DNA from 2 places in the Undibacterium sp. Di27W genome. Region 2 is predicted to be linked to the other one. Evidence: predicted binding sites of a transcription regulator. Region 2 holds the regulator's gene; the other holds the start of a gene.
The links. The regulator LexA, encoded in region 2, represses DNA repair genes until DNA is damaged. The targets are predictions, from matches to a motif close to ACTGTATNNNNATACAGT.
Positions count from the first base shown of each region.

Region 1 (4,135 bases), on a different contig from region 2:
GCGTATGTGAACAAGCAAAAAGCAAGCACCGAAGTAAGATAATTCAATGCAGTCATGTTGCGCACACAACTGACCCTGTACACAATTAGTTTAAACAGCATATTTTACAAATTAATTCTGAAAAAGATTTTGACACGCTCCGATTTGCTCGCAATGTCAGTAAGCGGTTTCTGAACGGGCTATGATCGGTTGAATATAACGCCGTTCAGGAACCGCTTACCACCAAGCTACGGCTTATCAGCCCAATGTCTGGGATTCAATCAAAGTCAGGGATTTAATAATAAGAATATCCTCCACTTGGTCATTCCTGCCCAGGCAGGAATCCATCGTATTAACACCTTTAGAACCAAATCTACCACAACCTTATTCAAGATTTTTAAGTCTATACAAATAAATCAAGAACAAACAAAATCAAGCAACGCCACTGTGCCCCAGTCTGCGCTCACTGCTGTCCAGAATAATGTTTTTGACAAACAATAACGAGTAAATTCCCTTCCTTTCAAAAGGATGTTGTAGGGGTTTCACAAAGCATGCTTTGTACCGACAGAATCTAAGCCGCCTACTAGCAGCGCAGCGGACGGGTTAAGGTGGGGATGGGTTTCGGTCGATTGCCGATGGACGAATTTGCGTCGAAAACCCATCCCCATCCCAACCTTCCCCTTGAAGGGGGAAGGAGCTTCAAGTATGGCCGTTTGTAAATAATATTCATTTGCAAAATTGAGTCTCCGATTCAGAAAAATCGCTACGAAACTGCTTGTACTTGAGGTTCAGAAAGAGTCAAGGCAATTATTCCAGACAGCATTGAGCCTGCGCTAGGGCGACATTGCTGGAGTATGTGGTTCTCTGTATTTACTCCACATCCTCATCCCGCGACACCCGCATAGCCGCCTGCGTAGCCCGGCTGGAAAAACCCCTCTGCTGCAAAAACGCAGCCTGCTTCATCTTCTCCTGATGATCTTGCGGCGCATGCCGGAATTTCCTGTGCAAGACCTGAACCGCCCTCTCTACTTCAGACTCTTTCAAGTCTTCCTTAACGTTTTCTATATCCTGCGCATCCAGTCCGTGGCTTTGCAGCTCCGCCAGGATACGGTTATTGCCAAACCTGGCTTGTCGCCTGTTCACTAACGATTCAGAAAAACGCTCGCCAGACAAATACTTGGCGGCTTCCAGAAAATCCAGCACAGCGCCAACATCATCACCCTCTTCCGCATAGCGTGCCAGCTTGCGCTCCAGTTCCATGCGGCTATGTTCACGCATGGATAAATACCGCAGGGCTCGGGCTTTCAGGCTAATGGTAGGTTTTTTCATACTTTAAAAGCAAAAATGCCGGTTGGCAGCTACCAACCGGCATGATACAAACTAAGGCACTAGCAGTACTACAACTTAGTACTAAAACTTAGTGCTGCAACTTATTCAGCCGTCGCCGCTGATGGCATCAGCAAAGGCACGCCCAGATGCAAGCGCACTTTGTTTTCAATTTCAAATGACAACTCAGGACGCTCTTTCAGATAAGTACGTGCATTGTCCTTACCCTGGCCGATACGCTCGCCGTTATAGCTATACCAGGCACCGGCTTTTTCTATGATCTTGGCATCTGCTGCCAGATCCAGAATCTCGCCTTCGCGTGAAGTACCTTCGCCATACATAATGTCAAAGTGCGCTTCCTTGAATGGTGGCGCCACCTTGTTCTTGACTACCTTGACCTTGGTTTCATTACCCACCACTTCATCACCGGACTTGATAGAACCAGTGCGGCGGATATCCAGACGTACGGAAGCATAAAACTTCAGTGCATTACCGCCTGTTGTCGTCTCAGGGCTACCAAACATGACGCCAATCTTCATACGAATCTGGTTAATAAAGATCACCAGGGTATTGGTACGTTTGATACTGCCAGTCAGCTTACGCAAAGCCTGGGACATCAGACGTGCTTGCAGACCAGGCAAAGAGTCACCCATGTCGCCTTCAATCTCGGCACGTGGCGTCAAGGCCGCGACCGAGTCAATGACCACCAGGTCAACGCTGCCAGAACGCACCAGCGCATCGGTAATTTCCAGCGCTTGCTCGCCTGTATCAGGCTGGGAAATCAGCAAATCAGACAGATTCACACCCAGTTTTTGAGCGTAACCTACATCCAGCGCATGTTCAGCATCGATAAACGCACAAGTACCGCCCAGCTTTTGCATTTCAGCAATCGCCTGCAGCGTCAATGTAGTTTTACCAGAGGACTCAGGGCCATAAATCTCAACCACGCGGCCACGTGGCAAGCCGCCAACGCCCAGCGCGATATCCAGTCCCAGCGAGCCAGTAGAAACAACCTGCACCTCTTCCACCACTTCACCGTCGGCCATGCGCATGACCGAACCTTTACCAAACTGCTTTTCTATCTGTGCCAGCGCTGCTGCAAGTGCCTTTGCTTTTTCTGAGGCATTTTCTGGTTTCTTATCGTCCATACATTCTTTCATTCAATAAGCGGCGGGTGGAAAAAGGAATACAGGCTTAATTTCCTGCGATTTGCAGTACTGTATAAAAAAACAGTGATTTATGCAAGCGACTTTTTGCATAGATTGTTGAACGGAGGATTTTACAGCGAAGTGTTGGCAATCATTCAATTATTGATCGTTTGATAAAATTTCTGTCGAAATCCACTTAACTCTGAACTTTCTTGCTCTGTGTAGCGCATATGTCCAAGACAGTGCTAATGGCAATGTTTCACATTGGAATAAATAAGGTCAACGGCAACCATGGCGATAAATCACTCAAGCTGGGTACATGAAGACTGAATCCAGGGCTATCCATTCAGAAATTGGGTTGTCGCACATTTCATTTACTGACATAATCGATAATAAATTAACCTGATCACAAAATGTCGCTAAAAGAAAAACAAAATTCAATCGAAGTAACACAACCGCGAAGACCAGGAAGGCCACCGTCAGCCGTGCCAAAAACCAAGTCAGAAGCAGCGGCCGAAAGTCGGAAAAAAAGACTGCAAAAGGGCAGACGAGTTGATTTGATATTCGACGAAGATGATGCAAAGCTTCTGGGTGCAGTTAAGGAAAAACTGCTTGCTCTCTCAGAACAAGAAGCAATCAAACAATTAATTCGTCAAGAGGCAAAAAAATTCAAGCTATAGGAGCAATATGAGTCAAATGTATGCATGGGCTAACACTGTTCAAGCACTAATAAATTTTGGTTCTGAACATACATGGGTAACAACTTATGATCCAGGAACTGGCTCACCAAATGAAACTCTCGGCCACTATTGGTATTGCTGGGGCAAAGAGCGTACACATGCTAGGAATTTGGTAATAGGTAAAGGTGGAGTTGATTTTGCCCTAAAAATTGCGAAACCAAATAAAAAAGATGAATCCGTAGGAATAGAATATGGGATTGACGGTGTTTGCCATCAGATGGCAAATAGATTACTCCGCTTTTCGCTTGATGAAAATAACATGCCTGTAACTGTTCACCAGGCAAAAGGGTATTTACTCTCTAAAATGATGTACGGAGAGTATGGCGGTTCAAAAGATGAAAAAGTTCTCGCTAAATGGAATACATTAGTAAGTAATTATCAAAAATCAATCGACGGTGACAAAAATGTCTGAAACCATAAATCCTAGAATTACGGAGATAAAAAGTCGTTTGCCTCAAAACTCATTTACAGAGACTGATGATGCAACAGTCGTTGAGTTAATTAATCTAGAAGATCGCATGTCTGATAATAAAATATCACTTATATCTCTTATGAATGAAGAGATATTGGAAAAAACGGAAGTTCTGGAAAAAATTGAAATTTGCTTTCAGGTATTTCTTAAAAAAGCAGTAAAAATCCTTGGCCCCGAAAAATGCAAAGCAATATATGATTTTTTGCCAGGAGAGAATTTAACATTCCTTGAATCAAAAAAAGTTGAAGTCCCCTCTGCACTAGCCGTAAATCTAGGCAAAAAATTAAAAGATCTGGAAATCATTAGCAGCTATGACATACCAAATAACCCATTGGTTGTTAAAGGAGTCCGGATTGGTCGGCCTCCTGAAGCGAATTTGAAACGCTCGACTATTTATGATTCAGGCTCACGTGATAAATATAAAACTCTTTTAGAGAAAATACGTCATGAGATGGTGGAAAATAATTTTT
Region 1 covers NZ_JBMPOS010000006.1:193,371-197,505, forward strand. The annotation lists gene ACO0LF_RS14345 (choice-of-anchor tandem repeat GloVer-containing protein) at 1-101, opposite strand, end outside; gene recX (recombination regulator RecX) at 850-1,308, opposite strand; gene recA (recombinase RecA) at 1,410-2,453, opposite strand; gene ACO0LF_RS14360 (hypothetical protein) at 2,867-3,133, shown strand; gene ACO0LF_RS14365 (hypothetical protein) at 3,141-3,605, shown strand; gene ACO0LF_RS14370 (hypothetical protein) at 3,598-4,135, shown strand, end outside.
Region 1: the regulator LexA is predicted to act here: its motif matches at 2,522-2,539, upstream of recA (recombinase RecA).

Region 2 (4,135 bases):
GGTCCTGGACCCTGAGCAAAATCATACTTTCTCGGATCACTATATTGAAGTTGATTTTGATCTGTCCGATGTGATGTTTGTGGCGACGTCCAACTCCTACAATATCCCGCCAGCCTTGCTGGACAGGATGGAAGTGATACGTCTCTCAGGTTATACCGAAGATGAAAAAACCAGCATTGCACAACGTTATCTGCTGCCTAAGCAAATCAAGAACAATGGTTTGAAAGAGGGCGAGATCACGGTGGCAGAAAGTGCTTTGCGCGACATCATTCGCTATTACACACGTGAAGCTGGCGTGCGTTCGCTGGAAAGGGAAATCTCCAAGATTTGTCGCAAGGTCGTGAAAATGCTCTTGTTGAAAAAGACCGAGAAAAAAGCCACGGTTAATTCCAAGAACCTGGATAAATATCTGGGTGTGCGTCGCTATGACTTTGGCGTTGCAGTCAAGGATAACCAGATTGGTCAGGTAGTCGGTTTGGCCTGGACGGAAGTGGGCGGCGATTTGCTGACCATAGAAGCGGTAGCCATGCCAGGTAAAGGTGGCGTTATCCGTACTGGTACTCTGGGCGATGTCATGAAAGAATCGATCGAGGCAGCCCGCACAGTGGTACGCAGCCGCGCCAAGCGTCTGGGTATCAAGGCAGATGTGTTCGAGAAGAGTGATATCCATATCCACGTACCTGAAGGCGCTACACCAAAAGATGGCCCGTCTGCTGGTATCGCCATGACCACGGCCTTGGTGTCAGTTTTTACTGGTATTCCAGTGCGTGCTGATGTCGCCATGACAGGTGAGATCACTTTGCGTGGTGAAGTATTGCCTATCGGTGGCTTGAAAGAGAAATTACTGGCGGCTCACCGTGGCGGTATCAAGACTGTGTTGATACCTGAGGAAAATGCCAAGGATCTGACTGAGATCCCGGACAATGTCAAAAACAAGCTGGAAATTATCCCGGTCAGGTGGATAGACAAGGTTCTGGAAATCGCATTGGAAACCCAGCCTGTTCCTTTGGTGGATGAGCCTGTTCCTGTAGCCGCTGCAACGCCGGCTGCAGCGACTACGGAAACTCCTGCAGATACGACGGTTGTTAAGCACTAAGTTTCTGAGGCAACAGCTTGTTGCTCTGAAATGAAAAACGTCCGGAAAATCCGGACGTTTTTTTTATGTCTCTCGCTTTTTAATCACTCAAAGGGCTGGTGCTTATTGGGAGGGGCAGAGAGGATGCAGGAAAGGCTTGCCGGCGGGCAGAAACACGTAAGTTTGAGATATCAGCTTGAGATATCAGCTTGAGATGCTGCCCGGGCGTGACGTAAACGAGAGGGTAAAATCACGCCCGGGCTGACCTCAAACCCAGTTGCGCATGAGGCCAACAGCCAGGCCTTCCAGCGCGAAATCTTCTTCCGTATCACCAATCTTGATGACAGGGTAATCCGGATTTTCCGGCATCAGCTCTATCAAACTGCCGGTCTTCTTATAGCGCTTGACGGTCACGTCATCACCCAGGCGTGCAACTACGATCTGGCCATTGCGAGCACTGTCGGCTTTTTTTACTGCGAGTAAGTCGCCATCCAGTATGCCCGCATCACGCATGGACATCCCGCGTACCTTGAGCAAGAAGTCTGGTTTGGCAGAGAACAGGGCTGGGTCTACATGGTAAGTGGATTCTATATGTTCACTGGCCAGTATCGGCGAGCCAGCGGCAACGCGGCCAACCAGTGGCAGGGCAAGCTGCAATAGGGCTGGGTGGGGCAAGGTCAGTTGCTTGCCCGTGATATGGCTGGACAACTCTGACTCCAGCAGGCGTATGCCGCGTGAAGTGCCTGCTGCAATTTCAATGACGCCTTTGCGTGCCAGGGCTTGCAGATGTTCTTCTGCCGCATTGGTTGAGCGGAACCCCAGTTCTGTCGCAATCTCGGCACGGGTAGGGGGAAAGCCCGTGTTTTGAATGGCGTCTTTAATCAGGTTCAGGATTTGTTCCTGGCGGGAAGTGAGTTTGAGCATGGCGTTTTCTAGTGTTAAGGTGCTGTATATACAAGCAGTCTGTATTTTTATACAGTAAAGCTGAATATGCAAGTCAAAATCCCTGAGATCGCCAGTAAATGTGAAAAAATACCTCACTATCAATGGAAAAACGGCCTATAACTTAGCTAAGCCACTGATCTAATTGATCAATATGAAAAACTGGGTTATTATTATCGGCTTTCCTCTTCCCGCACTCGTCTTGACGCCGAGGCGGGCTATTTTATTGTCCACAAGGAGAATATATGCGTCATTATGAAATCGTATTTATCGTACATCCAGATCAGAGCGAGCAAGTTCCTGCAATGATCGAGCGCTACAAGGCAAGTGTTGTAGCCCGTGGTGGTCAAATCCATCGCGTTGAAGACTGGGGCCGTCGTCAATTGGCTTACATGATTCAAAAATTGGCAAAAGCACACTATGTTTGCTTGAACATCGAATGCGATGCTGAAACTCTGCTCGAGTTGGAAACAGCATTTAAATTCAATGATGCTGTTTTGCGTCACCTGACAGTCAAATTGAAAAAAGCAGAAACAACACCTTCTCCTATGATGAAAGCTGTTCAGAAAGAAGATGCTGCAAAAGCGCAACGTGTTGAAGCGCCTGCTGCTTAATAATTGACAAAGGTCGCGTAAAAAAATAGTGAATCAGCTGAAGCTCGTAGCCCGGATTGTGGAAAAAAGTGCATTGCGCTACACCCCGGCCGGTATCCCGATAGCTTCTGCTACCTTGATGCATAGTTCAGAAACTCGTGAGGCGAACACAGTTCGGCAGGTCGAGTTTGAGATTTCTGCGATGGCTGCTGGTGAAATATCCCAGCGTTTTACAGAAATTGCTCTGGAACAGCCCATGGAATTCACCGGTTTTTTAGCGCGCAAAAATCGCAATAGCAAAAGTCTCGTTTTTCACGTCACTGAATTCGGGACACATTTACTAGATTAGGAGCCAAAAATGGCATTCGGTAAAAAATTCGACAAAAGCAAATTGAAGCAAAAGCGTCAACAACAAAACCCTTTGTTCAAGCGCAAAAAATTCTGCCGCTTCACAGCAGCACATGTAGAAAAAGTTGACTACAAAGACATCGACACACTGAAAGATTTCGTGCAAGAAAACGGCAAAATCATGCCAGCACGTTTGACCGGTACAAAAGCGCTGTATCAACGTCAAGTTGACACTGCAATCAAACGTGCACGTTACCTCGCGTTGCTGCCATACACTGATTTGCACACAGCGTAATTGACGACAAGGTAAAGGAGAAAAATATGCAAGTTATTCTGTTGGATAAAGTCGTTAATCTCGGCAATCTGGGTGATGTAGTTCGCGTTAAAGACGGCTATGCACGTAACTTTTTGATTCCACAACGTATGGCTCGTCGTGCTACGACAGCTGCAGTTGCTGAATTCGAAGCAAAACGCGCTGAACTGGAAAAAGCAGCAGCCGCCAAATTGGCAGCAGCTCAAGCTCAAGGCGAAAAACTGTCCGGTCTGACCGTACAAATTACACAAAAAGCTGGTGTGGATGGCCGTTTGTTCGGTTCCGTTACTAATGCTGATATCGCTGAAGCCCTGACTAAACAAGGTTTCGCTTTAGAAAAAGCACAAGTACGTTTGCCACAAGGTCCGTTGAAGATCGCTGGCGAACACAGTGTTTCCGTTGCTTTGCACACTGACGTTGTAGTTGACGTTAACGTTGCAGTAGTGGGCGAACACGCGTAATTTGTTTTTTACAAATTGCTGGAAAAAAGCCGGGAATTCCCGGCTTTTTTCATGTTTGGGGGAAATATCGCCCGATTTACCTGTTTGTCACAAACTTGTCACAAACTCGCCAATTTCTCGTAATTTGAACCCTCTGGTAGTTTGATTTAACGGTTATAATGCGCGCCATGAAAGCTGGTTCTGATCCTCAAGTTGACGCTCTACGCGTCCCTCCCCATTCCATAGAAGCAGAGCAATCTGTTCTGGGTGGTCTATTGCTGGATAACGCGGCCTGGGACCGTATCGCTGACTTTATTGGCGAAGAAGATTTTTATCGTTATGACCACAGGATTATCTTCCAGTGCATGGTCAAGCTCATCAATAGTTCTCGTCCGGCTGACGTCATTACCGTCTTTGAGGCGCT
Region 2 covers NZ_JBMPOS010000005.1:367,775-371,909, reverse strand. The annotation lists gene lon (endopeptidase La) at 1-1,096, shown strand, start outside; gene lexA (transcriptional repressor LexA) at 1,343-1,999, opposite strand; gene rpsF (30S ribosomal protein S6) at 2,263-2,631, shown strand; gene priB (primosomal replication protein N) at 2,660-2,959, shown strand; gene rpsR (30S ribosomal protein S18) at 2,969-3,253, shown strand; gene rplI (50S ribosomal protein L9) at 3,280-3,732, shown strand; gene ACO0LF_RS13275 (replicative DNA helicase) at 3,900-4,135, shown strand, end outside.